2 regions of the Streptomyces sp. NPDC001732 genome follow, and region 2 is predicted to be linked to the other one. Evidence: riboswitches for the same ligand, from Rfam matches in the RefSeq annotation. Region 2 holds a riboswitch; the other holds the start of a gene.

Region 1 (15,075 bases), on a different contig from region 2:
ACGCCACGACTCTGAAGAAGGGCTCCACGGTCACCACCGCACGTGATCACTCCCGTGGTGCCCGCGCCCTGAAACGGGCGGTGATCTCGGCCCTCCAGGCCAGCGCCATCGACGTCCGGGACCTGGAGAACGTACCGCTGCCCGTCGCACGCCAGCAGACCGCGCGGGGCAGCGCCGGCGGGATCATGATCCGCACGTCCCCCGGGGTTCCGGACTCGGTCGACATCATGTTCTTCGACGAGCGGGGAGCAGACCTCTCCCAGGCGCGACAGCGGAAGCTGGACCGCGTCTACGCACGCCAGGAATACCGGCGGGCCTTCCCCGGGGAGATCGGGGACCTGCACTTCCCGTCCAGCGTCTTCGACTCGTACACCGGATCCCTGCTGCGGAACGTGGACACCACGGGGATCGCCGATGCAGGTCTCAAGGTGGTTGTCGACGCGACCAACGGAAGCGCCGGGCTCGTGCTGCCCAGCCTGCTGGGACGGCTCGGCGTGGACGCGCTGACCATCAACCCCGGCCTCGACGAGTCCCGGCCCACCGAAACCGCCGAGTCCCGGCGTTCCGGGCTCGTACGCCTGGGCGAGATCGTCTCCTCGGCACGGGCCTCGTTCGGGGTGCGGTTCGACCCGGTCGGCGAACGGCTCTCCCTGGTCGACGAACGGGGCAGGATCGTGGAGGACGACCGGGCCCTGCTCGTGCTGCTCGACCTCGTGGCGGCCGAACGGCGCAGCGGACGGGTGGCACTGCCGGTCACCACGACCCGCGTGGCAGAGCAGGTCGCGGCGTACCACGGCACGCAGGTCGAGTGGACGACGACATCGCCCGACGACCTGACGCGCGTCGGACGCGAGGAAGGCACCATCTTCGGTGGAGACGGTCGCGGGGGCTTCGTCGTTCCCGAATTCAGCAGCGTCTTCGACGGATCCGCCGCGTTCGTGAGACTCCTCGGACTCGTCGCCCGGACCCAGCTCACCCTCAGCCAGATCGACGCCCGCATCCCCCGGGCCCATGTCCTGCGCCGTGATCTCGCCACGCCCTGGGCCGTCAAGGGCCTGGTCATGCGCCGGGTCGTGGAAGCGGCAGGGGACCGCAGCGTCGACACGACGGACGGTGTACGGGTCGTCGAGGCCGACGGGCGCTGGGTGATGGTGCTGCCCGACCGGGCCGAGGCGATCACCCATCTGTGGGCCGAGGGCCCGGACGACACCTCCGCGCAGGCACTGCTGGACGAGTGGGCGACGGTCGTGGAGAGCGCAGGTCGGTGACTGCCCGAGCGGTGTGCCAGGAGGCGTTGCCGGACGCCTCCGGGCACACCGGTGGGGCCATTCGGCGGTAGCGGCGGCGACGTGCGACGATGTGCGGCATGTCGCAGCAGCCCCCCGAACGGAGTACCGCCCCGCCCGCGCGTCCCGACGCGTCCATGTCGCTGCTGACCAATGTGATGGACCACAGCCTGGACGACGGATACGCCGAAGCCTCGGCACGTCGCAAGGCGGACGGAAGCGCGGGCATGCCCCGCACGCTCAAGGCGAAGCTCGGCCTCGCCGCCTGTCTGGTGCTCGCCGCACTCGTCGTCACGCTCGGCGCCGCGGAGGCACGCGTCGCCGCGCCGGTTCTCGCCAAGGAGCGCCAGGAGCTGATCGACCGGATCGACGACGAGACGGAGGCGGCCGACACCCTGGAGTCCCAGGTGGACAAGCTCCGGGCCGATGTGGGCAGGCGCCAGCGCAAGGCTCTGGAGAAGCACGGCGGGGACCAGGGCGAACGGGTGGCGCTGCTCGCCGGGGCCACCTCCGTGGAAGGGCCCGGCCTGAAACTCGTCGTCGACGACGCCGAGGACACCGCCCAGGGCGGCGGAGGGCCGAGGGAGACCAGCGGGTTCGCCGACACCGGACGGGTGCGCGACAGAGACCTCCAGCGGGTCGTCAACGGCCTGTGGCAGTCGGGTGCGGAGGCGATCGCGATCAACGGGCAGCGCCTGACGGCCCTGTCCGCGATCCGCGCGGCGGGCGACGCCATACTGGTCGACAACAGGCCGCTCGTGCCGCCCTACACGGTGCTGGCGGTGGGCAATGCCAAGCAGCTCGGCACCGCGTTCCGGGAGAGCGCCGACGGCCAGTACCTGCAGGCGCTCAAGGACACCTTCGACATACGGACGAGCATGTCCGTGCAACAGAAGGTGAGCCTCCCCGTCGCGCCGAGCCTGATCGTACGTACAGCAGAGCCTTACAAGGCCGCAGACACCGGCAGTGGTGCGGCAGACACAGGGAAGGGCACATCGTGATCGCCGTACTGGGCCTCGTCGTGGGAGTCGTGGTCGGACTGTTGGTCCGGCCCGAGGTGCCGGCGGTGGTCGAGCCCTATCTGCCCATCGCCGTCGTGGCCGCCCTCGACGCGGTCTTCGGCGGCCTGCGAGCCATGCTCGACGGGATCTTCGTCGACAAGGTGTTCGTCGTGTCGTTCCTGTCGAACGTCGTGGTGGCTGCCCTGATCGTGTTCCTGGGCGACAAGCTGGGCGTCGGAGCGCAGCTGTCCACCGGTGTGGTGGTCGTGCTCGGGATCCGGATCTTCTCCAACGCCGCGGCCATCCGCCGGCACGTCTTCAGGGCCTGAGGCCGATGAGCAACGAAGAACTCCCCGACGGCGGACTTCCCGGGGACGAGGAGAGCAAGGAAAGCGCGAGCGAGCGGCAGGCCGGCCCCGCCCAGGAGATCACCGGGCGCCAGCGGCTGATCGCCGGACTGTGGCCACCTCGGGTGACACGGGCCCAACTCATCGTCGCGATGCTGCTGTTCGGGCTCGGCCTCGGGCTCGCCATCCAGGTGCGGTCCAACAGTGACAACAGCGCTCTGCGAGGAGCCCGCCAGGAGGACCTGGTCCGGATCCTCGACGAGCTGGACGACCGCACACAGCGCCTGGAGGACGAGAAACAGCGGCTGGACGCCCAGCGCACGGAGCTGGAGAACAGCTCCGACCAGGCCGAGGAGGCGCGCAAGCAGACGGTGGAGAAGGAACGGCAACTCGGTGTCCTCGCGGGCACCGTGGCGGCCCACGGCCCCGGCATCACGCTCACCGTCCACGACCCGGGGAACGGGGTCAAGGCGGACATGCTGCTCGACGCGCTCCAGGAGCTGCGTGCCGCGGGCGCCGAGGCGATCCAGGTCAACGGGGTGCGCGTGGTGGCCAACACGTACTTCTCCGGTGACGGCGGCAACGTCAGGGTTGACGACCGCAAGATCACCGCGCCGTACGTCTTCGAGGTGATCGGCAAGCCCCAGGATCTGGAGCCTGCGCTGAACATTCCGGGCGGCGTCGTGCAGACGCTGGAGAAGGAGCAGGCCACCGTGCAGGTCGCGCGGGCCGACGACATCGTGGTGGACGCCTTGCGACCGGCGAAGCAGCCTGACTACGCTCGGTCGTCGTCACCGTGAGTCCGCGGCGTGAAGGGGCCGGAGGAGACAGGCACGAGGTTGCGGGGGGTCGCCGCATCGTATTGGTGGCGCGTGGTGGAAACTGTCGAGTGGATACGGACGTTGTGAAGATGTCCGGGTCGGCAGGTGTGTTCATTCAGGGTTCGTCCTGCCCCACGGGCGGGTCTATTTCGGTCAAGGGGAATCGCCCGTGAAGTTGTTTGGGAAGTTGTTCGGCAAGAGCGCTCGCGACGAGGCCGCCCGCCATCGCGCACCGCGCCATGGCCAGGTGGATGAGCAGGGCACGGAACGCCCGCTCTTCCGTGATGAGGTGGCGGGTCCGGGCAGTGACAATTCGGGAGCTTCCGGCGCGTCGTCTGTTGACCCTGCCGGTCCCGGCCGCATAGGTTTCGGAGAACCGTCGACCTCAGGTACGGGTGGAGGGTTCACCCCCAGGCAGGAGGGCTCGTCCATGCCGGTCTGCACGAGGTGCGGGCATCGCAATGCCGAGGACAGTCGGTTCTGCTCCAACTGCGGTGCGCCGCTGAGGGGCGGGGTTCCCGAGCGTGCCTCGGAGACGACCTCGACCATTTCCATTTCCGGTCTCGAGGCGTACGAGGCGGAGGTCACCGGGCAGACTGCGGTGCCCTCCCTCTCGCCCGAGGCGCAGGCCGCCGTGGACGCCCTTCCGGTCGGTTCGGCGCTCCTGGTGGTGCGTCGCGGGCCGAACTCCGGCAGTCGCTTCCTGCTGGACGGTGAGCTGACCACGGCCGGCCGCCACCCGCAGAGCGACATCTTCCTCGACGACGTGACGGTGTCGCGTCGGCACGTGGAGTTCCGCAGAAGCCCCGACGGCAGCTTCACGGTCGGGGACGTGGGCAGTCTGAACGGCACCTACGTCAACCGGGAGCGCATCGACTCCGTGGCGCTGTCCAACGGCGACGAAGTGCAGATCGGCAAGTACCGGCTGGTCTTCTATGCGAGCCAGCGCGGCATCTGACCCGCCAGGGAAGGTCCATGCTGAGAACACCGACGGGCGGTGCCGGTCACGGCACCGCCACCGCCGACGACCGCCCGATGAGCATCGGCACGGTGCTCCTGCGCCTGCGGGACGAGTTCCCCGAGGTCACGATCTCCAAGATTCGCTTCCTGGAGGCCGAAGGGCTCGTCGAGCCGCAGCGGACCCCTTCCGGTTATCGAAAGTTCCGCAGCGCCGACGTGGAACGCCTGGCCCAGGTGCTGCGCATGCAGCGGGACCACTACCTCCCGCTGAAGGTCATCCGCGAGCATCTCGACGCCCTCGCCCGCGGCGAGCAGTCCGCCCTGCCGTCCGCGGGCGGTGTGCGGGAGCTCGCCGCCGGCGGACGACAGGCGGAACCAGGGCGGACGACCGCGGCCCGTATCGGCCGTGCCGAACTGCTCGCGGCCGCCGAGGTCGGCGAGAGCGAGCTCGAGGAGTGGGAGTCGTACGGCCTGGTCGCTCCGACGGCGGAAGGCGGTTACGACGCCGAGATGGTCACGGTGGCCAAGCTTGTGGCGGATCTGGGCAGATTCGGTCTGGAACCGCGCCACCTGCGTGCCATGCGGGCGGCCGCGGATCGCGAGGCGGGACTCATCGAGCAGGTGGTCGCGCCCCTGCGCAGGCACCGGAATCCGCAGACCAGAGCACATGCGGAGGCCACCACGAAGGAGCTGGCGGAGCTGTCCGTGCGGCTTCATTCGGCGCTTGTCCAGACCGCTCTGGGGATCCGGCTGCACTGATCACGGGGGTGCCCGACTACCCAAACCTGCCGAGCACGTCCTAGGGTTGCTGTGTGAACGAGCTCGACGTTGTGGGTGTCCGGGTGGAAATGCCCTCCAACCAACCGATCGTGCTCCTGCGTGAAGTGGGAGGCGACCGGTACCTCCCCATTTGGATCGGTCCTGGTGAGGCGACTGCGATCGCCTTCGCCCAGCAGGGCATGGCTCCGGCCAGGCCGCTGACCCATGATCTCTTCAAGGACGTGCTCGAGGCCGTCGGCCAGGAGCTCACCGAGGTCCGCATCACGGACCTGCGGGAAGGGGTCTTCTACGCGGAGCTGGTGTTCGCCAGTGGTGTCGAGGTGAGCGCGCGGCCGTCCGACGCCATAGCGCTCGCGCTGCGTACCGGAACGCCGATCTACGGCAGTGACGGCGTGCTCGACGACGCGGGCATCGCCATCCCGGACGAGCAGGAGGACGAGGTGGAGAAGTTCCGCGAGTTCCTCGATCAGATCTCTCCGGAGGATTTCGGTACCAACAGCCAGTGACCGTTCCGCGGGGGCGCCCTCAGCGCATTCGGCAAGCCTTTCCCGCTCGCGAGGCACGGGAAACCACCCTCGGGGTGATTATCACTCGGCGTGCCGAGTGTGGCGATCGTTGACGCACCCCGAGTGACTGCCTACCTTCGAGATGGCAGGTCAAGGACGGAGGTCGGCGTGAGAAGCAGCGGCGACGGTACGGCAGCCGGTGGGCCGTATCTGCAGCAGGGGAGTACAGCCGACCACACCATCGTGCAGCCGGTTCAATCGGCTGTGGTGGCAGGGGGCGGCGTGGCATCGGCCGACGGCATCGGGTACCGCGGGCCCACGGCCTGCGCGGCAGCGGGCATCACCTACCGGCAGCTCGACTACTGGGCGCGCACGGGGCTGGTGGAACCGAGTGTGCGCCCGGCGTACGGCTCCGGCACACAGCGGCTCTACAGCTTCCGGGACGTCGTCCTGCTGAAGATCGTGAAGCGTTTCCTGGACACGGGCGTCGCCCTGCAGAACATCCGCACCACGGTGCAGCACCTGCGGGCCCGCGGATTCCAGGACCTGGAGCGGATGACCCTGATGAGCGACGGGGCCACGGTCTACGAATGCTCCTCGCCCGACGAGGTCGTCGACCTCCTCCGGGGCGGCCAGGGCGTCTTCGGCATCGCGGTGGGCGTGGTCTGGCAGGACGTCGACGTCGCCCTGTCACAGCTGCACGGCGAGCGGGTGGACACCGGTGAGACGCTGATCGGCAACAACCCCACAGACGAGCTCGCACGGCGGCGCAACCGCGCCGGCTGACCCCGCCGAGGCCCCGGCCCCGCCGATTGTCAGTGCCGTGGTGCAGCATCGGTTGATGTGAGAACCGCTCCCACCATCCTGCATCTGGACATGGATGCCTTCTACGCCTCCGTGGAGCAGGCGGCGAAGCCGAGCCTGCGCGGCAAACCGGTCGTGGTGGGCGGGCTGGGGCCCCGAGGGGTCGTGGCGACCGCCTCGTACGAGGCGCGGCGCTTCGGGGTGCACTCGGCGATGCCGACCGCGCAGGCGCGGCGGCTGGCCCCCAACGCGGCCTATCTGGTGCCCCGCTTCCAGCTGTACCGGACGGTCAGCAACCAGGTGATGGAGCTGCTCGCGCGGCTCTCCCCGCTGGTGGAGCCCCTCAGCCTGGACGAGGCGTTCGTCGACCTGGAGGCCGGCGGGACGGCCGACGACACGGCTTCGGCGCGGAAGATCGGTGAGCAGCTGCGCACCGCCATCAGAGCGGTCACCGGGCTCACCGGCTCGGTCGGGCTCGCCGGTTCCAAGATGCTGGCCAAGATCGCCTCGGAGGAGGCCAAGCCGGACGGGCTGCGGGTCATCGAGCCGGGTACGGAGCGGGAGCTGCTCGCGCCCATGCCGGTGCGGATCCTGCCCGGCGTCGGCCCCGCCACGGCGGACCATCTGCGCCGTGCCGGGATGACGACGGTGGACGACCTGGTCACGGCGGGGGAGGCCGAGCTGGTCCGGCTGCTGGGCAAGGCGCACGGCGGCTCGCTCCACCGCATGGCGTTCGGCCACGACGACCGGCCCGTGGTCGCGGAGCGCGACGCGAAATCGGTGTCGGTCGAGGACACCTTCGACGTCGACCTGCACGATCGGGTACGGGTCAGGACAGAGGTGGAGCGGCTGGCCGACCGGTGCGTCCAGCGGTTGCGGGGCGCCGGGCGGTCCGGGCGGACGGTGGTCCTCAAGGTGCGCCGGTACGACTTCTCGACTCTCACGCGGTCCGAGACGCTGCGCGGGCCCACGGACGACCCCACGGTGGTCCGTGAGGCCGCCGCACGGCTCCTGGAGGCCGTGGACACCACCGGGGGCGTCCGGCTGCTCGGAGTGGGCGTCACGGGGCTTGCCGACTACACGCAGGAGGACCTCTTCGCCCAGGCCGCCGGTGAACAGGCCACAGGCCGACGGGCCGCCGACGACGGGGCCGCGGCCGGGGAGGCGGCGACGGCGGAGGACGACCGGGGCGGACCGGCGGACGGCCCGCGGCACGAGCCCCCGGAAACCCCCGAGGACCCGGCCGCGCGGCACTGGCCCGCCGGACACGACGTGCGCCACGACACCTACGGCCACGGCTGGGTGCAGGGCAGTGGCATCGGCCGGGTGACGGTGCGGTTCGAGGAGCCCGATTCGGCGCCCGGCCGGGTGCGTACGTTCCGGATCGACGACATGGCGCTGCGGTCGGCCGATCCGCTCCCGCTGGTGCGCGAACCGGCGGACTACTCCTCCTGGCCCGCCAGCCTGCCGAAGTCCCTGTCGGGGCCGACCCCCTCGGGCGGTGAGTCCAGACCGTAGTGCCGGTAGAGCTGGAGTTCCTGATCCGGCGAGAGATGGCGGCCGACGCCGAAGTCGGGTGCGTCCTTGATCAGCGCACGGTCGAAGGGAACGCGGAGCGTGTCGTCCACGAATTCGCTGGGTTCCAGCGGGACGAAGGCGTCCCGGCTGAAGAGTCCGGTGCGTACGGCCGCCCATTCGGGTACCCCGGTCGCGTCGTCGAGGTACACCTCGTCCACGGTTCCGATCTTGGTGCCCTTGCGGTCGAATGCCTTGCGGCCGATCAGGCTGCGCGGATCGATGTCGGTCTGCACGATCCCTCCCATTGGTCGCGGCTACTCCACAAGCACTACAAAAGGGCAGATCCGGGGGGTCGGCCACTCGAGGGTTCGGCCACGAACCCCGCTGGTAGGCTGGTGGCGGCCGCTGACCCCGTGCGGGAGAGTCCTCCGGAACCGATCCGAAGGCGCCGAAGGAGCAAATCCTCCCCGGAATCTCTCAGGCCCCCGTACCGCACGGACGAGGTCACTCTGGAAAGCAGGGCGGGTTCCGTGCGGCCGGGTGCCGGAGCGGTTCCCTTCCTCACCGACGGTGAAAGTCGGCACGCCGCAAAGCATGCCGGTGAAGCTCTCAGGTTGAGATGACAGAGGGGGAGGCCGTCCGGGCACCCGCGCCGAGGTGCCCCTCGCAGGTCGTGACAGACCAGGAGGCCTCCACCATGACCCCCCGTCGCACCCCGCTCTCCCAGCTGGAGCAGGGCATTCCGTTCGAACAGCGGCACATCGGCCCCGATGCCGAGGCGCAGTCGAAGATGCTCGCCCAGGTCGGGTACGGCTCGCTGGACGAGCTCACCGCGGCCGCGGTGCCCGACGTCATCAAGAGCACCGAGGCACTCCGGCTCCCGGCCGCGCGCACCGAGGCCGAGGTCCTCGCCGAACTGCGTTCCCTCGCGGACCGCAACCAGGTGCTGACCCCGATGATCGGGCTCGGCTACTACGGCACCTTCACCCCGCCGGTGATCCTGCGCAACGTCATGGAGAACCCCGCCTGGTACACGGCCTACACGCCGTACCAGCCGGAGATCTCCCAGGGCCGCCTGGAGGCGCTCCTCAACTTCCAGACGATGGTCGCCGAGCTGACCGGGCTGCCCACCTCGGGCGCCTCCCTGCTCGACGAGGGCACCGCGGCCGCCGAGGCCATGGCGCTCTCCCGGCGCGTCGGCAAGGTGAAGGACGGCGTCTTCCTGGTCGACGCCGACGCCCTGCCGCAGACGATCGCGGTCATCGAGACCCGCGCCGAGCCGACCGGCGTCGAGGTCGTCGTCGCCGACCTGTCCGACGGCATCCCGGCGGAGATCGCCGAGCGCGGTGTCTTCGGCGTGCTGGTGCAGTACCCGGGTGCCTCCGGAACCGTCCGGGACGTCCGCCCCCTCATAGAGCGGGCCCACGAGCTCGGCGCGATCGTCACCGTCGCCGCCGACTTGCTGGCCCTGACCCTGCTCACCTCGCCGGGCGACCTGGGCGCGGACATCGCGGTCGGCACGACGCAGCGCTTCGGCGTGCCGATGGGCTTCGGCGGACCGCACGCCGGGTTCATGGCAGTGCGCGAGAAGTTCGCCCGCAGCCTGCCCGGCCGCCTCGTCGGCGTCTCCGTCGACGCGGACGGCAACAAGGCCTACCGGCTGGCCCTGCAGACCCGCGAGCAGCACATCCGCCGCGAGAAGGCCACCAGCAACATCTGCACCGCGCAGGTGCTGCTCGCCGTCATGGCCGGGATGTACGCCGTCTACCACGGCCCGGACGGGCTGCGCACGATCGCCCGGCGCACCCACCGCTACGCGACGATCCTGGCCGAGGGGCTGCGCGCCGCCGGTGTCGACGTCGTGACCGGCGCCCACTTCGACACCCTCACCGTGCGCGTCCCGGGCCGGGCCGCGGAGGTCGTCGAGAGCGCCCGCGAGCGAGGGGTCAACCTGCGGCTCGTCGACGCCGACCTGGTCTCCCTCGCCTGCGACGAGACCACCACCCGTACGCAGATCACCGCCGTCTGGGCCGCCTTCGGCGTCGACGGGGACATCGAGGCGCTGGACACCACCGTCGCCGACGCGCTGCCCGAGGGGCTGCTGCGCACCGACGAGATCCTCACCCACCCGGTCTTCCACCAGCACCGTTCCGAGACCGCGATGCTCCGCTACCTGCGCCGGCTCGCCGACCGGGACTATGCGCTGGACCGCGGCATGATCCCGCTCGGCTCCTGCACCATGAAGCTGAACGCGACCACCGAGATGGAGCCGATCACCTGGCCCGAGTTCGGCGCGCTGCACCCCTTCGCTCCGGCCGAGCAGGCGCAGGGCTTCCTCACCCTCATCCGTGAGCTGGAGGAGCGCCTCGCCGAGGTCACCGGCTACGACGCGGTCTCCATCCAGCCGAACGCGGGCTCGCAGGGCGAGTTCGCCGGTCTCCTGGCCGTACGGGCGTACCACCGGGCCAACGGCGACGAGCAGCGGACCGTCTGCCTCATCCCGTCCTCCGCGCACGGCACCAACGCCGCCAGCGCCGTGATGGCCGGCATGAAGGTCGTCGTGGTCAAGACCGCCGACGACGGCGAGGTCGACATCGAGGACCTCCGCGCCAAGATCGAGAAGCACCGCGAGGAACTCGCCGTGCTCATGATCACGTACCCGTCGACGCACGGTGTGTTCGAGGAGCACGTCGCCGACATCTGCGCCGAGGTGCACGACGCCGGCGGCCAGGTGTACGTCGACGGTGCCAACCTCAACGCCCTGGTCGGTCTCGCCAGGCCGGGACGGTTCGGCGGCGACGTCTCGCACCTCAACCTGCACAAGACCTTCTGCATCCCGCACGGCGGCGGCGGCCCCGGGGTCGGCCCGGTCGGTGTGCGCGCGCACCTCGCCCCGTACCTGCCGAACCACCCGCTCCAGCCCGCGGCGGGTCCCGAGACCGGCGTCGGGCCGATCTCGGCCGCCCCGTGGGGCTCGGCCGGCATCCTCCCCATCTCCTGGGCGTACGTCCGCCTGATGGGCGGGGAGGGCCTCAAGCGCGCGACGCAGGTCGCCGTGCTCGCCGCCAACTACATCGCCAAGCGGCTGGAGCCGCACTACCCGATCCTGTACAACGGCCCGGCCGGACTCGTCGCGCACGAGTGCATCGTGGACCTGCGGCCGATCTCCAAGGCCACCGGCGTCAGCGTCGACGACATCGCCAAGCGCCTGATCGACTACGGCTTCCACTCGCCGACCATGTCGTTCCCCGTCGCCGGGACGCTGATGATCGAGCCGACCGAGAGCGAGAACCTCGCGGAGCTCGACCGGTTCTGCGACACGATGATCGCCATTCGCGGCGAGGTCGAGAAGGTGGCTTCGGGCGAGTGGAGCGCGGACGACAACCCGCTGCGCAACGCCCCGCACACCGCGGCGATGCTGGGCGGGGAGTGGAAGCACGGCTACAGCCGGGAGACAGCGGTCTTCCCGGCCGGGGTCTCGGCCGCCGACAAGTACTGGCCGCCGGTGCGCCGGATCGACGGCGCCTTCGGTGACCGCAACCTCGTCTGCTCCTGCCCGCCGCTGGACGAGTACGACAGCTGAGCCGTGGGTGCGGGGGAGTGACGCGGACGCGCGTCGGGGCCGGTTCGGAGGTTTCTCCGGGCCGGCCCCCGTTGTTCGTACCGCCCGCGGTCAGGCGGCCTTCGCCACCCGGTCGGCCTCCAGCGGGCGGTGCGGAGCGATGATCTGCCCGTCCGGGAGCAGCTCACCGGTGTCCTCGAAGAGCAGGACACCGTTGCACAGCAGACTCCAGCCCTGTTCCGGGTGGTGAGCCGTCAGGCGGGCGGCTTCCCGGTCGGCTGAGTCGGCGGTCGGGCATGGTGGCTGATGCTGGCACATGGCTGGGTTCTTTCGCTGCGTGGTGGTGAGTGTCCTGCGACTGGCTGAGCTGTTCATGGCCGCCCCCGTCTCGATCGGTCCGCTCCCAGTGTTGCCCCACGGGCGTCTTTCCGCAGGGATTTCGCAGCAGCACTTCTTCTTACTCGGAGGACGCGTCACCCGGGAGGACGGTTCACTGCAACTGCACTGTCCCTTCGGGTGGTTCGGGGTGGCCTGAGCGGGCTAGTCCGGACGGGCGGGAGTGCGCCCCCTCCGCAGCACTGTGCCCCGCCGGCCGGGGCGGGGCACGAGGTGCTGAGGGGCGCGGCCGTCCTCAGGCGGGCGATCCGAGCAGGGGGCCGGGGCCGGGCCGGGTGATGCGCAGGGTCATCACCCGGAGCAGATCGGCGACCCGGTGCGGGCGGTGCGCCGCGATGCCCGGCGGGGCGGGGGCCAGCGGAACCAGGAGGTCCCCGGGGGCGAGAGCGCCGCCGGCGGCATCGGCCTCGGCGTCGCCGTGCAGCCACAGCGCCAGCATGTAGAGCTCCGGAATGGACAGCAGCCGCGGCTGGTAGTGCGACGTCACCGTCTCGGCCTGGTGCAGGGCGAGTTCGGTCGAGGCGATGTAGGGCCCCTCGAAGAAGTGCGAGAAGGTCCAGCCGTCCGCGGTGAGGATGGTGTCCGCCGCGGCGACGGCCTGCTCCGGGCCGCGGATCAGGAAGCGCCACGCGGCGAGCCTGGTGGCGGGCGCGATGCCGCCCGGTCCGATCCGGTCCAGCACATGGACGGGAAGCGGGAGTTCGGGACTCAGCGGGCCCTGGGCGGACCGGAGGGCGGGCGTGCGGGCCTCGCGGACGGCGGTGGGTGAACCGAGTGCCGCGAGGACGCTGCGCAGAGCGGGCGCGGGAGCCGGGGGAACATGCAGCGGCATGATGGGTCGCCTCTCACTTCGGAGACACGGTGGTGCGTGGGCGGGTGCAGACGGCGTTGTCGGCGTGCGGGGCCAGAGGGGCCGGTGACCGATCCGGTGCGTCAACTCTCTGCCTCGTCCGCGGAGTTTATACGACACGCGTTCACGCGGTGATTCCACTAGCCGTCGCAGCTATTGCCGGCAAGGCGGTATCAGGACTTTATTATGCGGAGATTCTGCTGTTTTCGTGCCCGCCGCGCAGTCGCCGCCTGGTGTTTTCCCCCGGGCGCGGTCGGCCGAATCGTGTCGGCGTTTTCACCACGTCCTCGAAGGGATACCGTGTGCCGCTCCATGCCCATGGAATGTGCCGCGGGCCGCGGGGCTCAGACTACTGTGTCCGCGGCGTTCGCAGAGGCGTTATGGATCACTCGGTCTGGGCATTATCGATCGTGACGCGAGCGGCCTGGGCCGTGGGTCGCCCACTTGAGGGAAGGACGCTCCGATGGGGGAGAAGGTCGTGTCCGGAGCCTTTGACCTGTCCGATCCGCAGAGGTACCGGAGGAAGCTTCATCAGTGCCTGGAGGGGCTGGGGCGACTTCTGGCGGAGCGGAGGTTCGACCGCCCCCGCAACCTCATGGGCATGGAGATCGAGCTGAATCTCGCCGGCCCCGACGGGATGCCGAAGATGCTGAATGGGGAGGTGCTCCCGCGCATCGCGAGCCGCGATTTCCAGATGGAACTCGGGATGTTCAATTTGGAAGTGAACATAGCCCCGCACCGTCTGGAGGGGCGGGTTTTCGACCAGTTGGCCGAAGAGCTCAGAGCCGGTCTCGGATATGCCCATCGGAAGGCGGGCGAGGTCGATGCAGGGATCATGATGATCGGTATTCTGCCCACGGTGGGGCAGGCGGACCTCGTGGCGGCGAACCTCTCGGACGCGGACCGCTACACGTTGCTGAACGATCAAATGGTGGCCGCCCGGGGCGAGGTTTTCTCGCTCGATATCCAGGGCGTGGAGCAACTGGCCTGCACATCCGCGTCGATCGCTCCCGAGGCCGCGTGCACCTCGGTCCAGCTCCATCTGCAGGTGACGCCGGAGCGGTTCGCGGCAGTGTGGAACGCGGCCCAGGCCGTCGCCGGGGTACAGACGGCACTGGGTGCCAACGCACCCTTCCTGTTCGGCAGGGAGCTCTGGCGGGAATCGCGTCCGCCGCTCTTCCAGCAGGCCACCGACACCCGCCCGCCCGAACTCCGGAACCAGGGCGTGCGGCCCAGGACCTGGTTCGGCGAGCAGTGGATCGGCTCGGCGTACGAGCTCTTCGAGGAGAACCTGCGCTACTTCCCGCCGCTGCTGCCGATCTGCGACGAGGAGGACCCGCTGAGGGTCCTCGACGACGGCGGCGTCCCGCGACTGCAGGAGCTGGTGCTCCACAACGGCACCGTCTACCGCTGGAACCGGCCGGTGTACGGCCTGGCCGACGGCGTCCCCCATCTGCGGGTGGAGAACCGGGTCCTGCCCGCCGGGCCCACGGTCGCCGACGTGATCGCCAACACGGCGCTGTACTACGGGCTGGTGCGGGCACTGGCCGAGGAGTCCCGCCCGGTGTGGACCCGGATGCCGTTCGAGGCGGCGGCGGAGAACTTCGACACCGCCTGCCGCCGGGGCATCGACGCGGAGCTGATCTGGCCGCGTCCCGGCCGTACGGGCGGCCTGGGCCGGGTGCCCGTCGTCAAGCTCGTACGGGACGAACTGCTGCCGCTGGCCGCGGCGGGACTCGACGCCTGGAACATCGAGGCCGCGGACCGCGACCGTTACCTCGGAATCATCGAGGAGCGCTGCAGGCGACGGGTGAACGGGGCGTCCTGGCAGGCGGACACCTACCACAGGGCGCGGGAGGCCGGGCTCGGGCGGCATGCGGCGCTGGCCGCGACCACCCGGCGGTACGCCGAACTGATGCACGGCGGGGAGCCGGTGCACAGCTGGCCGACGGGCGCCCCCAGGCCGTGATCCCGACGCGGCGGACCTGCCGTGCGGGCCCCGGCGACGGAGGGAGCGGCCCCGCGCGGCATGTGTGCACGGGCCTTCGGTGACAGGGCGGTTCCGTGCGGTGTGTGCGGGGCTGCGGTGCCGGGGCGGTTCCGTGCGAGGGCGGGGTCCGACGGTGAGCGGAAGGGGAGGGTGTACCGCGCCCCGGGCCGGGGTGTGGTCCGGCGCCGGGCCCGGGGCGTCCGGAACTACTCCTGGGTGACGTGCCCGTTCTGCCCGGCCGTCATGATGGCCTG
Region 2 (15,075 bases):
GCCACCGACCGCGGTGGCCAGCCCGAGGGTCGCCGACGCGGTGAGGCCGAGCCCGTAGTCGTACGCCTTGACCGTGCCCGTGACGCAGAACAGTCCGAGGCCCGCCGCGTCGAAGACGTTGACACCCACCTGGATCCGCTCGACCTGCGGGTGCAGGAAGAACACCAGGCCGGCGGCGAGGAGCGGGGTGGTGAAGTAGCCGAGATCCGTGAACGCCGCGGGCGGGATCGCCCCGATGACGACGTCACGGAACAGCCCTCCGCCCAGCGCGGTCGCCTCGGCGAGCACCACGATGCCGAAGACATCGAAGTTCTTGCGCACGGCGAGCAGAGCGCCCGAGATCGCGAAGACGAAGATTCCGACGATGTCGAGCGCATGCTGGACGGAGGGCGTGAACAGTTCGTTGAGCACCGGCCAATTGTGCCGGTACTACTCCTTGGGGCTGTCCTCCGGCACATCGGACGACGCGGTACCGCCGTCCGCCGCGGTGTCCCCGGTCCCGGCTCCCTCCGCCGCCGCGGCCTCCGGCTTCTCCGCCACGACCCCTGCGACCTCGGCCCCGGGCTCCTCCGCTCCGGCCTCGCCCGCCGCCGCGGTCCCGTCCGCCGCCTCGGCCTCCTCCGCCGCGACGGCCTCCGGCTTGCGCACGTCGACGATCTCGATCGCCTCGCGCGCCTGGGCCGTCACCGCCTCGCCGGGCACCTGGTCGGGCGCGTTCTCCGGGTGGTGGCAGGCCACCTGGTGTCCGGTCTTCAGCGCGGCCAGCGGGGGTTCCTGCGTCTTGCAGACCTCCGTGGCCTTCCAGCACCGGGTGTGGAAACGGCAGCCGCTGGGCGGTGAGATCGGCGACGGCACGTCGCCCTTGAGCAGGATGCGCTCGCTCTTGGCCGACCGCCGCTTGGGGTCCGGGATCGGAACCGCCGAGAGCAGCGCCTTGGTGTACGGGTGCATCGGCGCCTTGTAGAGCGACTCGCGGTCGGCCAGCTCCACGACCTTGCCGAGGTACATCACCGCGATCCGGTCCGAGACGTGCCGGACGACCGACAGGTCGTGGGCGATGATCACGTACGTGAGGCCCAGCTCGCGCTGGAGGTCGTCGAGCAGGTTCACCACCTGGGCCTGGATCGAGACGTCCAGCGCCGAGACCGGCTCGTCCGCCACGACCAGCTTCGGCTTGAGCGCGAGCGCGCGGGCGATCCCGATGCGCTGGCGCTGGCCGCCGGAGAACTCGTGCGGGTAGCGGTTGTAGTGCTCGGGGTTGAGGCCCACCACCTCCAGCAGCCGCTGCACCTCCTTCTTGACGCCGCCCTCGGGCGTGACGCCCTGGAGCTTGAAGGGGGCACCCACGATCGTGCCGATCGTGTGCCGGGGGTTCAGCGAGGAGTACGGGTCCTGGAAGATCATCTGCATGTCCCGGCGCATCGGGCGCATGCCGCTGACACCGAGGTGCGTGATGTCCCTCCCCTCGAACTCGATCTTCCCCGCGGTGGGTTCGAGCAGCCGGGTGATCAGCCGCCCCATCGTCGACTTGCCGCAGCCGGACTCACCGACGACGCCCAGGGTCTCGCCCGAGTGCACCTCGAAGTCGATCCCGTCGACGGCCTTCACGGCACCGGTGGTGCGCTGCAGCATCCCCTTCTTGAGGGGGAAGTGCTTCTGCAGGCCGGTCACCTTGAGCAGCACCTCGCGGGAGGCGGCGTCCCCGGCCGGCGTCCCCTCCCCGGCAGACCTCTGCGCCGGAACGTCCACGCCCTTGTCCTCGCTCGTCACGGCCTTTTCCTCGCTCACAGCTTGGGCGCAATCTCTTCGGTCCAGATACGCTCCCGCTGCTCCTGCGACATGTGGCAGGCCGCCCAGTGCCGGCTGCCGACCTCCTGCAGCTCGGGCCGTACGGTGCGGGTGACGTCGTCCTTGGGCACGTCCGCGTACGGGCAGCGCGGGTTGAAGGCGCAGCCCGACGGGATGTTGATGAGCGACGGCGGGGAACCCTTGACCGGGATGAGCCGGTCGGTCTGGTCTCGGTCGAGGCGCGGCATCGAGCCCAGCAGACCCCAGGTGTAGGGGTGCCGGGGCTCGTAGAACACCTTCTCGGCCGGTCCGCGCTCGACGCAGCGCCCGCCGTACATCACGAGGATGTCGTCGGCGAGCTCGGCCACGACGCCCAGGTCGTGGGTGATGATGATGACGGCGGAGCCGAACTCCTTCTGCAGGTCCCGGATCAGGTCGAGGATCTGCGCCTGGACGGTCACGTCCAGTGCGGTCGTCGGCTCGTCGGCGATCAGCAGCTCGGGGTTGTTGACCAGCGACATGGCGATCATCGCGCGCTGGCGCATGCCGCCGGAGAACTCGTGCGGGTAGCTGTCGACGCGCTTGTCGGGCTGCGGGATGCCGACCCGGTCGAGCATCTCCACCGCCCGCTTGCGGGCGGTCTTCTTGTCCACGTCGTGATGGACCCGGTACGCCTCCACGATCTGCTTGCCGATCGTGTAGTACGGGTGCAACGCGGACAGCGGGTCCTGGAAGATCATGGCCATGTCGCGGCCGCGCAGCTTGCGCACCTCGTCGGGGTCGGCCGTCAGCAGTTCCCTGCCGTCCAGCCAGATCTCGCCGGAGACCTGCGCCTTGCGCTTGCCGTACTGGCCGGCGGTGTGCAGGCCCATGATGCCCAGCGAGGTGACGGACTTCCCGGAGCCGGACTCCCCGACGATGCCGAGGGTCTTGCCCTTCTCCAGCTGGAAGCTGAGCCCGTCGACGGACTTGACCAGTCCGTCGTCGGTCGGGAAGTGCACCTTGAGGTCGCGCACTTCGAGGAAGGCGGAGGGAGCGGGCGATCCGGTCCGGGTGGGTTCGCCCAGCGCGGCACCGCTCTTGTGCAGTTCGGTCATCCCAGCCTCACTCGCGGGTCGATGACGGCGTACAGAATGTCGACGAGGAGGTTGGCGACGGCGATCGCGAGAGCCGCGAACAGGGTGACGCCGAGGATCACCGGCAGGTCCTTGTTGCTGATGGCCTGGACCGCCGCGAGCCCGAGCCCCGGCAGGTTGAACGTGGACTCGGTGAGGACGGCGCCACCGAGGAGCACGCCGATGTCGAGGCCGAAGACGGTGAGGATCGGCGTCATCGCGGAACGCAGCGCGTGCCGGGTGATGACGGTGCCCTCGCCCAGGCCCTTGGCGCGGGCGGTGCGGATGTAGTCCTCGCCGAGCACTTCGAGCATGGTGGCCCTGGTGAGGCGGGCGTACATCGCGGCGTTCAGGAACGCGAGCACGATCCACGGCAGGATCAGGGTCTGGAACCAGGTGCCGATGCTGTCGTCCGTGGAGAGGTTGTCGGCGATCTTCACCCAGCCGAAGTTGTGCACGAACAGGCCCATCGCGACCATGCCGGTGAAGAAGATCGGCAGCGAGACGCCGGCCAGGGCCGTGGTCATCGCGGCGCGGTCCCAGATGGTGCCGCGGCGGAGCGCGGACACCACACCGGTGGCGACGCCACCGAGGAGCCACAGGACACAGGCACCGGCGGCGAGGCCCCCGGTGACGGGCAGGGCGTCCTTGAGGGTGGTCCAGACCGGGACCTCCGTGCGGAAGGAGTACCCGAAGCAGGGCGCGGCGCAGTGGGTGACGTCGGCACCGTTCGCGTAGTCGCGTCCCATCGGGATGCCCTTGACGAAGTCCCAGAACTGGACGAGAAGGGGCTCGTCGAGACCCAGTTTGACCCGGATGCCCTGGAGCTGCTCGACACCCGTGGCCTTGCCGGCGAAGAGGACTGCTACGTCCTGGCCCGCCCACTTGGGCAGCATGAAGAAGATGGTGAAGGTCGCGAGCAGTACGACGAGCACCATGATGACTACGGCGAACAGGCGCCGGATGAGATAAGCAAGCACTGTGTGCGGCCCGACGGTGGCCGGGAACCCCTTGTGGGGGCTCCCGGCCACCGCCCCGGCCATCACCTGCCCTTCGGACTGGCGGGTTTCGGCGGCAGTGGAACAGTCAACCGGGTTGACTGCAAATGCTGTTGGCTACAGCGATTACTTGACGACGCCGAGCGAGACGTAGTCGTAGCGGCCGTTGTAGGCGTCGGACATGTAGGCGTTCGTCAGACGGCTGCCGCGCCAGGTGATGTTCTTCTCGTAGATGAAGGGCATCCAGTCGGCCTGGTCGAGGATCCGCTTGTCGAGCTCCTTGTAGATCTCACCGGCCTTGACCGGGTCGGTCTCCGCGATCGCCTTGTCGAACAGCCCGTCGATCTTCGGGTCGTTCAGCTGCGACTCGTTGTAGTTGCCGGTGTCCGCGAGGAAGCGGCTGTCCCACAGCGGCTGGCCGAAGCCCTGGCCGGACGGGAAGTCCGGGCCCCAGCCGCTCATCGTCATGCCGTAGCCGCGCTTCTTCACGACGGACGGCGAGCCGGTGATGCTGGACGCCTCGGCGCCGTCGATCGGGTCGACCTCGACCTTGATGCCGACCTTGCCGAGCTGCTCCTGGAGCGCCTCGGCGGTGTCGACCTCACCCGGGTTGTTGTTGCGGGCGGTGAGCTTGGTGGTGAAGCCGTTCGGCTGGCCGCACTGCTTCAGCTCGTCCTTGGCCTTGGCCAGGTCCGGCTTGCCCTTGCGGGCGAGGACGCCGTACGGGTCGTAGTCGCTGTGGCCCTTGATGGAGACCGGCAGGGTGCTGTTGGCGATCGCGCCACCGGCGATCTCGCCACCGCGGGTCTGCTGGAGACCGGCGAAGTCCGTGGCGTAGAAGACGGCCTTGCGGCAGTGGACGTCGTCGAACGGCTTGGCCGTGTGGACGAGCGCCACGTAGCGGACGAAGGACGTCTGCATGTTGTCGACGCTGTCCCGGTGCTTCTGGACGGCGGTGACGCGGCCGGACTGGGTCATGCCGGTGCCGTTGAGGTCGACGTCGTAGTCGCCCTCCATCAGCTTCTTGTCGTTCTCCTCCAGGTTGGCGGAGATCGTGACGGTGATCTTGTCCGGGAGCGCGGCACGAACCGGGTCCGAGGACTTCTGCCACTTGTCGTTGCGGACGAGCACGATGTTCTTGCCCGGCTTGTACGTCTCGAACTTGTACGGGCCGTTGGAGAACGGGCGCTGGGTGTACTTCGCGCCGGTGTCCTTGTCCGCCTTCACGGGCGAGCCGGACGGCATGGCGAGGAACTGCTCGAAGTCACCGTTGGGCTTGGGCAGCTTGAAGATGATGGTGTTGTCGTCCGGGGTCTCGATCGCCTTGAGGCCGAGCTTGTCCGGGGACTTGTCCTTGTAGGGGCCCTTGTACTCGCCCTTGGGGTCCAGCGTCTGCATCAGGTACTGCGGGCCACCGGTGATGGTGTCCGTCGCCCAGATGCGCTCGATGCCGTACTTGACGTCCTTGGAGGTCAGCTTGGAGCCGTCCTCCCAGGTCAGACCGTCACGCAGCTTGTACGTGTAGGTCTTGCCGCCGTCCGAGATCTCACCGGGACCGGTGGCGAGGTCGCCGACCAGCTTGGTGGACGCCTGACCCGGCTTGGCGTCGTAGGTGACCAGCTGGCGGGTGTAGAAGCGCATGAAGTCCCAGGCCATGCCGTAGTAGGCACGCTGGGGGTCGGCGGAGTCGAGGTCCTGCTTGCCGACGAACTTGAGCGTTCCGCCCTTCTTGGTGGACGGGTTGGCGACCTTGTTGAACGCCGCGTTGAAGCCGGCGCCCTTCGACTTGCCGCCGCTCTCGCCGTCGTCGCCGCCGCCGCACGCCGTGGTGGTCATCAGCGCCGCGACCACGAGGGCCGCACCAGCGGTGAGCCGTCGTTTCGAGGTAACTGTGGACATTTTCTCGCAACCTCCGAGATCGCGGTCCCAGGCCGTTGCTTGCCGGAGAACCATGGGAAAAGCCACCTGACGATGCGGCAGGGGCAAGTCGTGGGTTATCGGGTCCCCTTGGGGTCCAGGGCGTCGCGCAGCCCGTCCCCGAAGAGGTTGAAGGCCAGCACGGTGATGAAGATCGTCACACCGGGGAAGACCATGAACATCGGGTCGTGCTCGTACGTCTCCAGGGCATCCCGCAGCATTCCGCCCCAGGAGGCGGTGGGCGGCCGGACACCGGCACCGAGGAAGCTGAGCGCCGCTTCGGTGAGGATGTTGGTGGGAATCATGAGCGTCGCGTAGACGGTGATCGGCGCCACCAGGTTGGGCAGCAGTTCGCGGAAGAGGATGTGCACCCGCCCCCCGCCGAGGCTGCGCGCCGCTTCGACGTACTCGCGTTCGCGCAGCGAGAGCGTCTGGCCCCGGACGATGCGTCCCACGTACGGCCAGCCGAAGAAGCCGATGACGGCGACGAGGACGGCGATGCGCACGCCGCTGCCGGTCAGCCCGAGCAGGTCGTCGGGGAGGACCGAGACCAGGGAGATGATGAAGAGGAGCTGCGGGAAGGACAGCAGCACGTCCATGACCCGGCTGATCGCCGCGTCCACCCAGCCGCCGAAGTAACCGGCGATGATCCCGAAGAGCGTGCCGAGGGCGACGGCGACCAGGGCCGCCAGGAACGCCACGAGCAGCGAGATCCGGGCGCCGTAGACGATCCGGCTGAAGACGTCGCGCCCCTTGTTGGGCTCGACGCCGAACAGGAAGTCGCCGCTCACCCCGCCGAGACTGCCCATCGGGAGGTTGGTCAGCGGGTCGAGCTTCTCCTGGTGGAACTCGTTCGGCGGATGTCCGAGCAGGCTCACGATCAGCGGCGCGAAGACCGCCACCACGACCAGGAGGAGCACGGTGATTCCGCCCGCCAGCGCGACCTTGTCCTGCTTCAGGCGGTTCCAGGCGATCTGCTTGAGGGACCGTCCCTCGACCTTCTTCGCCCCGGAGTCGACTGCGGGACCGTCGGCCGCGATCGGATCCGCTTCCGTGGTCGGCTCGTGCAGTGGTGCCGTCATCGTGGCAAGGACCCCTCTCAACCGGCGGTGGCCGGGCCGAACCTGGCCGCTGTGGCGGCGCGATCAGTCAGTCGTACGCAGAGGCGGCAAGACGCCCTTGCTGCGGGAGTCTTCATTGCCGTCACTACAGGTAGCCAGACCGACAGGCGAATGGATGCCTAACCGTGATGCGGTCTGGGGTGTTCCGTTATCCGGACGGATGTGAACGCCCGCCGAACACGGGCCAGTTGAACCAGAACGGGGCATGCGGGCGAATTGGCGCAGCTATCGTCACCAGCCATGTCCAGACATGACCAGCGGGTCAAATACCGGACATGCAGGGCGATATGGCACGGGAAGTCACGAACTCGCCCGCACATCCCGGTGATTGAGTACACATGGTTACATCACGGGAATATCGGGCGCATGGGGAGGGGTGCGGCGACTGCCTGTCGAACCGGAAAACACGGACCGGGTCAGGGCGGCGAGCTGGCCGGGCAGGACCACGGGCGGGCCGGGTCGGGAACCACGGGTGGAAGCCAGGGCCGGGTCAGGGACCCAGGGCCGGGGCCGGGCCAAGGACCGCGGTCAGGGACCAGGGCCGCGGGCGCGCGGGGTCACGGGCTCGCGGCGGGCGGGGTCAGTAGGCGCGCTGGGGCGGGTAGCCGTAGCCCGCGGCGGGGGCGGCCGGAGCGTGGGCCTCGCGGTCGTAGAACGGCCGGGCGTTGGCGCGCAGCCACATCGCGACCGGGTCGTACTCGTCGGACATCGCGACGGTGGAGACGGGCAGGCCGTCCGGGACCGCGGCGATCGACTGCTGCATCATCGCGCGCACCGCGTCGACCGAGGGGCGGCTGGTGTCGTAGAGGTCGAGGCCGATGGCGAGGTACGGGACGCCGAGCGCGGGCTGCACCCAGGCGCGGCGCAGCGAGCGGATCGCGGAGGTGTGGTGGGCGTTCTGCGCGAGCTGGGCGTAGAACTGCGGGATCTCGATGGCCGGCTCGGTGAGCCGGAGCGGGCCCGCGGGCATCCGGTCGAGGCCGGTGGCGATGCGGCGCAGGTCCAGCCAGGGGATGCCGACACCGCCGCCCGGGGAGTGCGGGTTGAGCCAGATGCCCCAGCGGTCCGGGAAGAGGGCGCGGGCGATGTCGAGGCCGGTGACCACCTCGTGGGCGCGGTTCCAGCCACTGACCGAGAGCTCCTGCGCGGAGGTCACACAGGGGGCGTAGCCGAGGCCGTCGACCTCCATGTTCCCGTACTGCGCGTCGGGCGAGCCCGGTGCACCGTGCCACAGGAGCATCCAGACCCGGTCGTTCGCGAGGGCCTGCAGCAGCGCCTCGTACGCGTCGTAGCGACCGGGCGTCACTTGGCGCAGCATGTGCTCGACCTGCCCAGCCGCCGCGGTGCCTGACGCACTCACCTGGTCCCGCCCCTCTTCGACTCCACTGTGTCGGCCCACCGAGCCCCGGGCACACGGGCATGGCACGGTGCCGGGGCACCAGCCATGAAACCAGCTTATGCGCCGGTCCTGACACCGGCTTGACACCACGGACCGGAGCCGGACGGTCCGGTCCGGGGCCGCCGGCCCGTGCCGCGACGGGCGCTACCGGTCCGTCCGCTGGTAGAACGGCCGGATCTTCTCCCGCATCCAGTCGCCCACCGGATCCTGTGCCACGTCGAGCAGGACGAGATTGACCGGCCAGGGTACCTCGACCCGGCCGAGGGCACGGCCGAGGGCGTCCATCGGGGCGTTGCGGCCCGCGCCGTCCCAGGTGGAGAACTCGACGCCGATGAACAGGACGGGGTCCTCGCCCTCGATGCTGGCCAGGGCCCGGCGCGCGGTGAGCACGACGCCGCTCTCCTCGAACTCGCCGGCCGCCGCGGCGAGGAAGTCGACGGGCTCCTCCTGCCAGTCCGGCTCGTACAGCCGGACCCTGCCGCCGCTGGCCGGGCCGTCCAGCGGGGTGCGTCCGGCCCGGCAGAGCTCTGCCACGGCGGGCGGCGGCAGCGGCATCCCGACCGCACCGCCCGGGTTCACGGCGATGCCGAGCTGCGGGGGCAGTCCGCGGGCGAAGTCGCGGGCGGGCGCGACGGTGAAGGACATGTGGGCGCCGGCGCAGGCGAGGAACTGCTGCTCGGAGCTGAACACGGGGACGTACGGAGCGCCGTCGATCTCCACCGTCGGCAGGTCGAGGGCCGGGGAGTCGGGTCCGCCGCCGTTGGGCAGGGGCACCCAGACCTGGTTGCGACCGAGCACCTCGACGAGCCGTCCGCCCGCCTCCGGGCTGCCCACCGAGGCCATCAGCACCTCTTCGAGCTCGTTGGCCGGCCATCCGCCCTGCGGATGGGACTGGACCTGCGCCGGAATGTCCACTGCTTCCCCTTCTTGCCCGAGCCTTCCGGCAGAAGGTTAACGCCCGCCGCCGCGACCGCCCCGCCCTCTCGAACGCCCGGCCGACCGGCCGTCCGGCCCGACGGCGCCCGCCCCCGCCTCCTCGGCTCTCCCGGCCGCCCCGCCCCCGCCCTCTCGGCTCCCCCGGCCTCTCCGGCTCCCTCGCCCGCTCAGCTCCCGGGCTCCATGAACCCGATCCGGTCCAGCCTTCCCGCCGCCTCCCGGTCCAGCAGCACCGCCGAGGCGCAGCCGGGCGGCAGCAGGCCGGCCTCGGCGGCCCGCAGCAGCCGGCCCACGGCTCTGCGGTGCCGGGCGAACGCGTAGCCGGACACCCCGCGTCCGCGCTCCCGCTGGCCCTCCTTCGCCGTCTGCGGCGTGACGTCGAGCAGCACGAGGTGCAGGCCGCGGCCCCGGCGCCGGGCGTCCCGGGCCAGCCAGCCGCGCACCCACGACTGGGTCCCGCAGTCGTGGACGACGACGGACTCCCCCGAGCGCAGCACCCGTCGCAGTCCCCAGTAGTGGGCGGCGCGGACGAGCGGACGGTAGAGGGCGTACGGGAATAAGCGGGGCACCCTCCGCGCCCAGCGGTCGCGGGTGTCCTGCGAGTCGATCGTGTGCGCCGCCGTCACCGCCCGCCGGATGAGCGTCGACTTGCCGCTGCCCGGCAGCCCGGAGACCACCACCACGTCGCCCGGCGCGAAGTCCAGGGCACGCGGGCCGCGCCCCGCCCGCTCCCGCAGGTCCCGCACGACGGGCGCGCACGGGCCGAGCACCTCCCTGGCCGGGGCCCCCGGCTGTGCGGGCATCGCTCCGTGCGCGAGGCCCGCGGTCGTCGCGTATCGCCGCAACGTCATCACCCTCCCCCTGTACGGGTCACCCCACGTATGCCCCTGAAGTGTAAAGAAAAGGTAATGCGGCACAACTGTCCCCGCCGTCGAATCCTGTGAGGGGACCGACGCCCCACTCCGGCCCGATGCGTGCGATGATGACCCGGCCAACTGCATAAAGGCCGTTTGAATCCGCGCGGGAGAGTTCCGGCCACCGCGTGTGCCGGGCGCCGAAGGAGCAAGTTCCTCCCTTGAATCTCTCAGGCCCCGTACCGCGCGGGTGAGGCAGATCTGAAAAGCGGGCCGTTCTGCGGCTCCACCCAAGGTGCAAGCCGACCCCTTTCAGGGGCTCCCGGCGAACCTCTCAGGTTCCGATGACAGATGGGGAGGGATCGTCCTCGTCGTCATGCCCCGGGAGTCACATCCATGAGCACCGCCCCCCGTCTCACCGCCCTCGACGCCCTGCACCGCTCGCTGGGTGCGACCATGACCGATTTCGCGGGCTGGGACATGCCCCTGCGCTACGGCAGCGAACGCGACGAGCACAACGCGGTCCGCACCCGGGCCGGTCTCTTCGACCTGTCGCACATGGGCGAGATCACCGTCACCGGCCCCGGGGCCGCGGCCTTCCTGAACTTCGCGCTGGTCGGCAACATCGGCACCGTCGCCACGGGCCGCGCCCGCTACACGATGATCTGCGCCGAGGACGGCGGCATCCTGGACGACCTGATCGTCTACCGGCTCGGCGAGACCGAGTACCTGGTGGTCGCCAACGCCGGCAACGCCCAGATCGTGCTGGACGCGCTGACCGAGCGGGCCGAGGGCTTCGACGCCCAGGTGCGCGACGACCGCGACGCGTACGCGCTGCTCGCCGTCCAGGGTCCGGAGTCCCCCGCCATCCTGGCCTCCGTCACCGATGCCGACCTGGACAACCTGAAGTACTACGCCGGTCTGCCCGGCACCGTCGCCGGTGTCCCCGCACTGATCGCCCGTACCGGCTACACCGGCGAGGACGGCTTCGAACTGTTCGTCGCCCCCGAGCACGCCGAGCAGCTGTGGCGGGCGCTGACCGAGGCCGGCGCCTCGCACGGCCTGGTCCCGTGCGGGCTGTCCTGCCGCGACACGCTGCGCCTGGAGGCCGGCATGCCGCTGTACGGGCACGAGCTGACCACGGCGCTGACCCCGTTCGACGCCGGTCTCGGCCGGGTCGTGAAGTTCGAGAAGGAGGGCGACTTCGTCGGCCGCAAGGCCCTCGAGGCCGCCGCCGAGCGCGCCGAGACCGCCCCGCCGCGCAAGCTGGTCGGGCTGATCGCCGAGGGCCGCCGGGTGCCGCGCGCGGGCTATCCCGTCGTCGCCGACGGCCAGGTGGTCGGCGAGGTCACCTCGGGCGCCCCGTCGCCCACCCTCGGCAAGCCGATCGCCATCGCGTACGTGGACGCCGCGCACGCCACTCCCGGCACCACTGGCGTCGGAGTGGACATCCGGGGCGCCCACGAGCCGTACGAGGTCGTGGCGCTGCCGTTCTACAAGCGCCAGAAGTGACGCCCGCACCTCCCGAAAAGTGACGCATTCGCGTCTCACGCCTTAAGACCACCGTTCATCAGCACTCCCCCGCGTACAGGAGAATTCAGGTCATGAGCAACCCCCAGCAGCTGCGTTACAGCAAGGAGCACGAGTGGCTGTCGGCCGTCGAGGACGGTGTGGCCACGATCGGCATCACCGAGTTCGCCGCCAACGCGCTCGGCGACGTCGTCTACGCCCAGCTCCCCGCGGTCGGTGACACGGTGACCGCGGGCGAGACCTGCGGCGAGCTGGAGTCGACCAAGTCGGTCAGCGACCTGTACTCGCCGGTGACCGGTGAGGTCACCGAGGCGAACCAGGACGTCGTGGACGACCCGTCGCTGGTGAACTCCGCCCCCTTCGAGGGCGGCTGGCTGTTCAAGGTGCGCGTCGCGGCGGAGCCGGAGGACCTGCTCTCCGCCGACGAGTACACCGAGTTCTCCGGCAACTAAGAGACCCCAAGGGACCATCTGATGTCGCTTCTCAACTCCTCCCTCCACGAGCTGGACCCGGACGTCGCCGCCGCCGTCGACGCCGAGCTCCACCGACAGCAGTCCACCCTCGAGATGATCGCCTCGGAGAACTTCGCTCCGGTCGCGGTCATGGAGGCCCAGGGCTCCGTCCTCACCAACAAGTACGCCGAGGGCTACCCCGGCCGCCGCTACTACGGCGGCTGCGAGCACGTCGACGTCGTCGAGCAGATCGCCATCGACCGGATCAAGGCGCTGTTCGGCGCGGAGGCGGCGAACGTCCAGCCGCACTCCGGTGCGCAGGCCAACGCCGCCGCGATGTTCGCGCTGCTGAAGCCGGGCGACACGATCATGGGCCTGAACCTGGCCCACGGTGGTCACCTGACCCACGGCATGAAGATCAACTTCTCCGGCAAGCTCTACAACGTGGTCCCGTACCACGTCGACGAGACCGGCGTCGTGGACATGGCCGAGGTCGAGCGGCTGGCCAAGGAGTCCAAGCCGAAGCTGATCGTCGCCGGCTGGTCCGCGTACCCCCGTCAGCTGGACTTCGCCGCGTTCCGCCGGATCGCGGACGAGGTCGGCGCGTACCTGATGGTCGACATGGCGCACTTCGCCGGCCTGGTGGCCGCGGGGCTGCACCCCAACCCGGTGCCGCACGCCCACGTCGTCACCACCACCACGCACAAGACCCTCGGCGGTCCGCGCGGTGGCGTCATCCTGTCCACGCAGGAGCTCGCCAAGAAGATCAACTCCGCGGTCTTCCCCGGCCAGCAGGGCGGCCCGCTGGAGCACGTGATCGCCGCCAAGGCGGTCTCCTTCAAGGTCGCGGCGTCCGAGGAGTTCAAGGAGCGCCAGCAGCGCACCCTGGAGGGCGCCCGCATCCTCGCCGAGCGTCTGGTGCAGCCGGACGTCACCGAGGTGGGCGTCTCCGTGCTGTCCGGCGGCACGGACGTGCACCTGGTCCTCGTCGACCTGCGCGACTCCGAGCTGGACGGCCAGCAGGCCGAGGACCGCCTGCACGAGCTCGGCATCACCGTCAACCGGAACGCCATCCCGAACGACCCGCGGCCCCCGATGGTCACCTCGGGTCTGCGGATCGGCACGCCGGCCCTGGCCACCCGCGGTTTCGGGGCCGAGGACTTCACCGAGGTCGCGGAGATCATCGCCGCCGCGCTCAAGCCGTCCTACGACGCGGACGCGCTGAAGGCCCGCGTCGTCGCGCTGGCCGAGAAGTTCCCGCTGTACCCCGGCCTGAAGTAGTCCGGACAGGTTCTGGTAACACACCGGGACGGGGCATCGCGCACACTGAACTGTGAGCGCGGTGCCCCGCCCCATGCCCCGCCCTCCGGGCCGCCCGGCCCGTAACCGCACCACCCGGCAGACAACGACGTCTACCAACCCTGAGGAGTCACCCGTGGCCATCTCGGTCTTCGACCTGTTCTCGATCGGCATCGGCCCGTCCAGCTCCCATACGGTCGGCCCGATGCGCGCCGCCCGCATGTTCGCGCGCCGGCTGAAGAACGACGGCCTGATCGCCCACACCGTCTCGATACGGGCCGAGCTCTACGGTTCGCTCGGGGCGACCGGGCACGGCCACGGCACCCCCAAGGCCGTCCTGCTCGGCCTGGAGGGCGAGTCGCCCCGCACCGTGGACGTGGAGAGTGCCGACGAGCGGGTGGAACACATCCGCGCCACCGGCCGGATCAACCTCCTCGGCATGCACGAGATCGACTTCGACGCCGACGAGCAGCTGGTCCTGCACCGCCGCAAGGCCCTGCCGTACCACGCCAACGGCATGACGGTCGCCGCCTTCGGCCACGACGGCGAGACCCTGCTGCACAAGACGTACTACTCGGTCGGCGGCGGCTTCGTCGTCGACGAGGACGCGGTGGGCGAGGACCGGATCGTGCTCGACGACACCGTCCTGAAGCACCCCTTCCGCACCGGTGACGAGCTGCTGCGGCTCTCCCGGGACACCGGCCTGTCCATCTCCTCGCTGATGCTGGAGAACGAGAAGGCCTGGCGCACCGAGGACGAGATCCGCGCGGGTCTGCTGGACATCTGGCGCGTCATGCAGGCCTGCGTCTCGCGCGGCATGTCCCGCGAGGGCATCCTGCCCGGCGGCCTCAAGGTCCGCCGCCGCGCCTCGACCACCGCCCGCCAGCTGCGCGCCGAGGGCGACCCGCAGGCCCACGCGATGGAGTGGATCACCCTCTACGCGATGGCGGTCAACGAGGAGAACGCGGCGGGCGGCCGGGTCGTCACCGCGCCGACCAACGGCGCCGCGGGCATCATCCCGGCGGTGCTGCACTACTACATGAACTTCGCGGCCGGCGGCGCCACCGAGGCGGAGAAGGAGGACGGTGTCGTCCGCTTCCTCCTCGCCGCCGGAGCCATCGGCATGCTCTTCAAGGAGAACGCCTCGATCTCCGGCGCCGAGGTCGGCTGCCAGGGCGAGGTCGGCTCCGCCTGCTCCATGGCCGCGGGCGCCCTCGCCGAGGTCCTCGGCGGCACCCCCGAGCAGGTCGAGAACGCCGCCGAGATCGGCATGGAGCACAACCTCGGCCTGACCTGCGACCCGGTCGGCGGTCTCGTCCAGATCCCCTGCATCGAGCGCAACGGCATGGCCGCGGTCAAGGCCGTCACGGCGGCGAAGATGGCGCTGCGCGGCGACGGCAGCCACAAGGTCTCCCTCGACAAGGTCATCAAGACCATGAAGGAGACGGGCGCGGACATGAGCGTGAAGTACAAGGAGACCGCCCGGGGCGGGCTCGCGGTGAACATCATCGAGTGCTGAACGGCCGCTCCCGGCCGGGGGCCTGCCACGGGGGGCGGGGCCGACCGCGCCGCCCCTCCGCCCGCATCACCCCGGCCCCGCCGCCTCAGCGCAGGTGCACCGGCAGCGATTCGATGCCGTAGACGATCGACAGCTTGCGGAAGGACA

Evidence for each region. A riboswitch is a leader RNA that binds a small molecule or an ion and turns the genes downstream of it on or off. The one in region 2 is predicted to bind glycine.
Region 1: linked by a shared signal. The riboswitch ahead of gcvP (aminomethyl-transferring glycine dehydrogenase) and the one ahead of gcvT (glycine cleavage system aminomethyltransferase GcvT) in region 2 are both predicted to bind glycine.

Annotation. Positions count from the first base shown of each region.
Region 1 is NZ_JBSFFY010000057.1:2,139-17,213, forward strand. Features, by position in the region: gene ACWCXX_RS32635 (sugar phosphate nucleotidyltransferase) at 1-1,268, shown strand, start outside; gene ACWCXX_RS32640 (DUF881 domain-containing protein) at 1,367-2,287, shown strand; gene ACWCXX_RS32645 (small basic family protein) at 2,284-2,616, shown strand; gene ACWCXX_RS32650 (DUF881 domain-containing protein) at 2,622-3,434, shown strand; gene ACWCXX_RS32655 (FHA domain-containing protein) at 3,496-4,413, shown strand; gene ftsR (transcriptional regulator FtsR) at 4,431-5,174, shown strand; gene ACWCXX_RS32665 (bifunctional nuclease family protein) at 5,228-5,701, shown strand; gene ACWCXX_RS32670 (MerR family transcriptional regulator) at 5,870-6,487, shown strand; gene ACWCXX_RS32675 (DNA polymerase IV) at 6,545-8,023, shown strand; gene ACWCXX_RS32680 (PRC-barrel domain-containing protein) at 7,948-8,328, opposite strand; glycine riboswitch at 8,430-8,526, shown strand; glycine riboswitch at 8,527-8,659, shown strand; gene gcvP (aminomethyl-transferring glycine dehydrogenase) at 8,721-11,606, shown strand; gene ACWCXX_RS32690 (DUF5999 family protein) at 11,697-11,903, opposite strand; gene ACWCXX_RS32695 (hypothetical protein) at 12,217-12,813, opposite strand; gene ACWCXX_RS32700 (glutamate-cysteine ligase family protein) at 13,295-14,800, shown strand; gene ACWCXX_RS32705 (substrate-binding and VWA domain-containing protein) at 15,028-15,075, opposite strand, start outside.
Region 2 is NZ_JBSFFY010000024.1:96,175-111,249, forward strand. Features, by position in the region: gene ACWCXX_RS22960 (trimeric intracellular cation channel family protein) at 1-411, opposite strand, end outside; gene ACWCXX_RS22965 (ABC transporter ATP-binding protein) at 430-1,749, opposite strand; gene ACWCXX_RS22970 (ABC transporter ATP-binding protein) at 1,785-2,885, opposite strand; gene ACWCXX_RS22975 (ABC transporter permease) at 2,882-3,883, opposite strand; gene ACWCXX_RS22980 (ABC transporter substrate-binding protein) at 4,028-5,800, opposite strand; gene ACWCXX_RS22985 (ABC transporter permease) at 5,896-6,900, opposite strand; gene ACWCXX_RS22990 (enhanced serine sensitivity protein SseB C-terminal domain-containing protein) at 7,520-8,299, opposite strand; gene ACWCXX_RS22995 (enhanced serine sensitivity protein SseB) at 8,483-9,253, opposite strand; gene ACWCXX_RS23000 (AAA family ATPase) at 9,442-10,125, opposite strand; glycine riboswitch at 10,286-10,383, shown strand; gene gcvT (glycine cleavage system aminomethyltransferase GcvT) at 10,525-11,640, shown strand; gene gcvH (glycine cleavage system protein GcvH) at 11,733-12,110, shown strand; gene glyA (serine hydroxymethyltransferase) at 12,132-13,391, shown strand; gene ACWCXX_RS23020 (L-serine ammonia-lyase) at 13,546-14,928, shown strand; gene ACWCXX_RS23025 (cytochrome P450) at 15,014-15,075, opposite strand, start outside.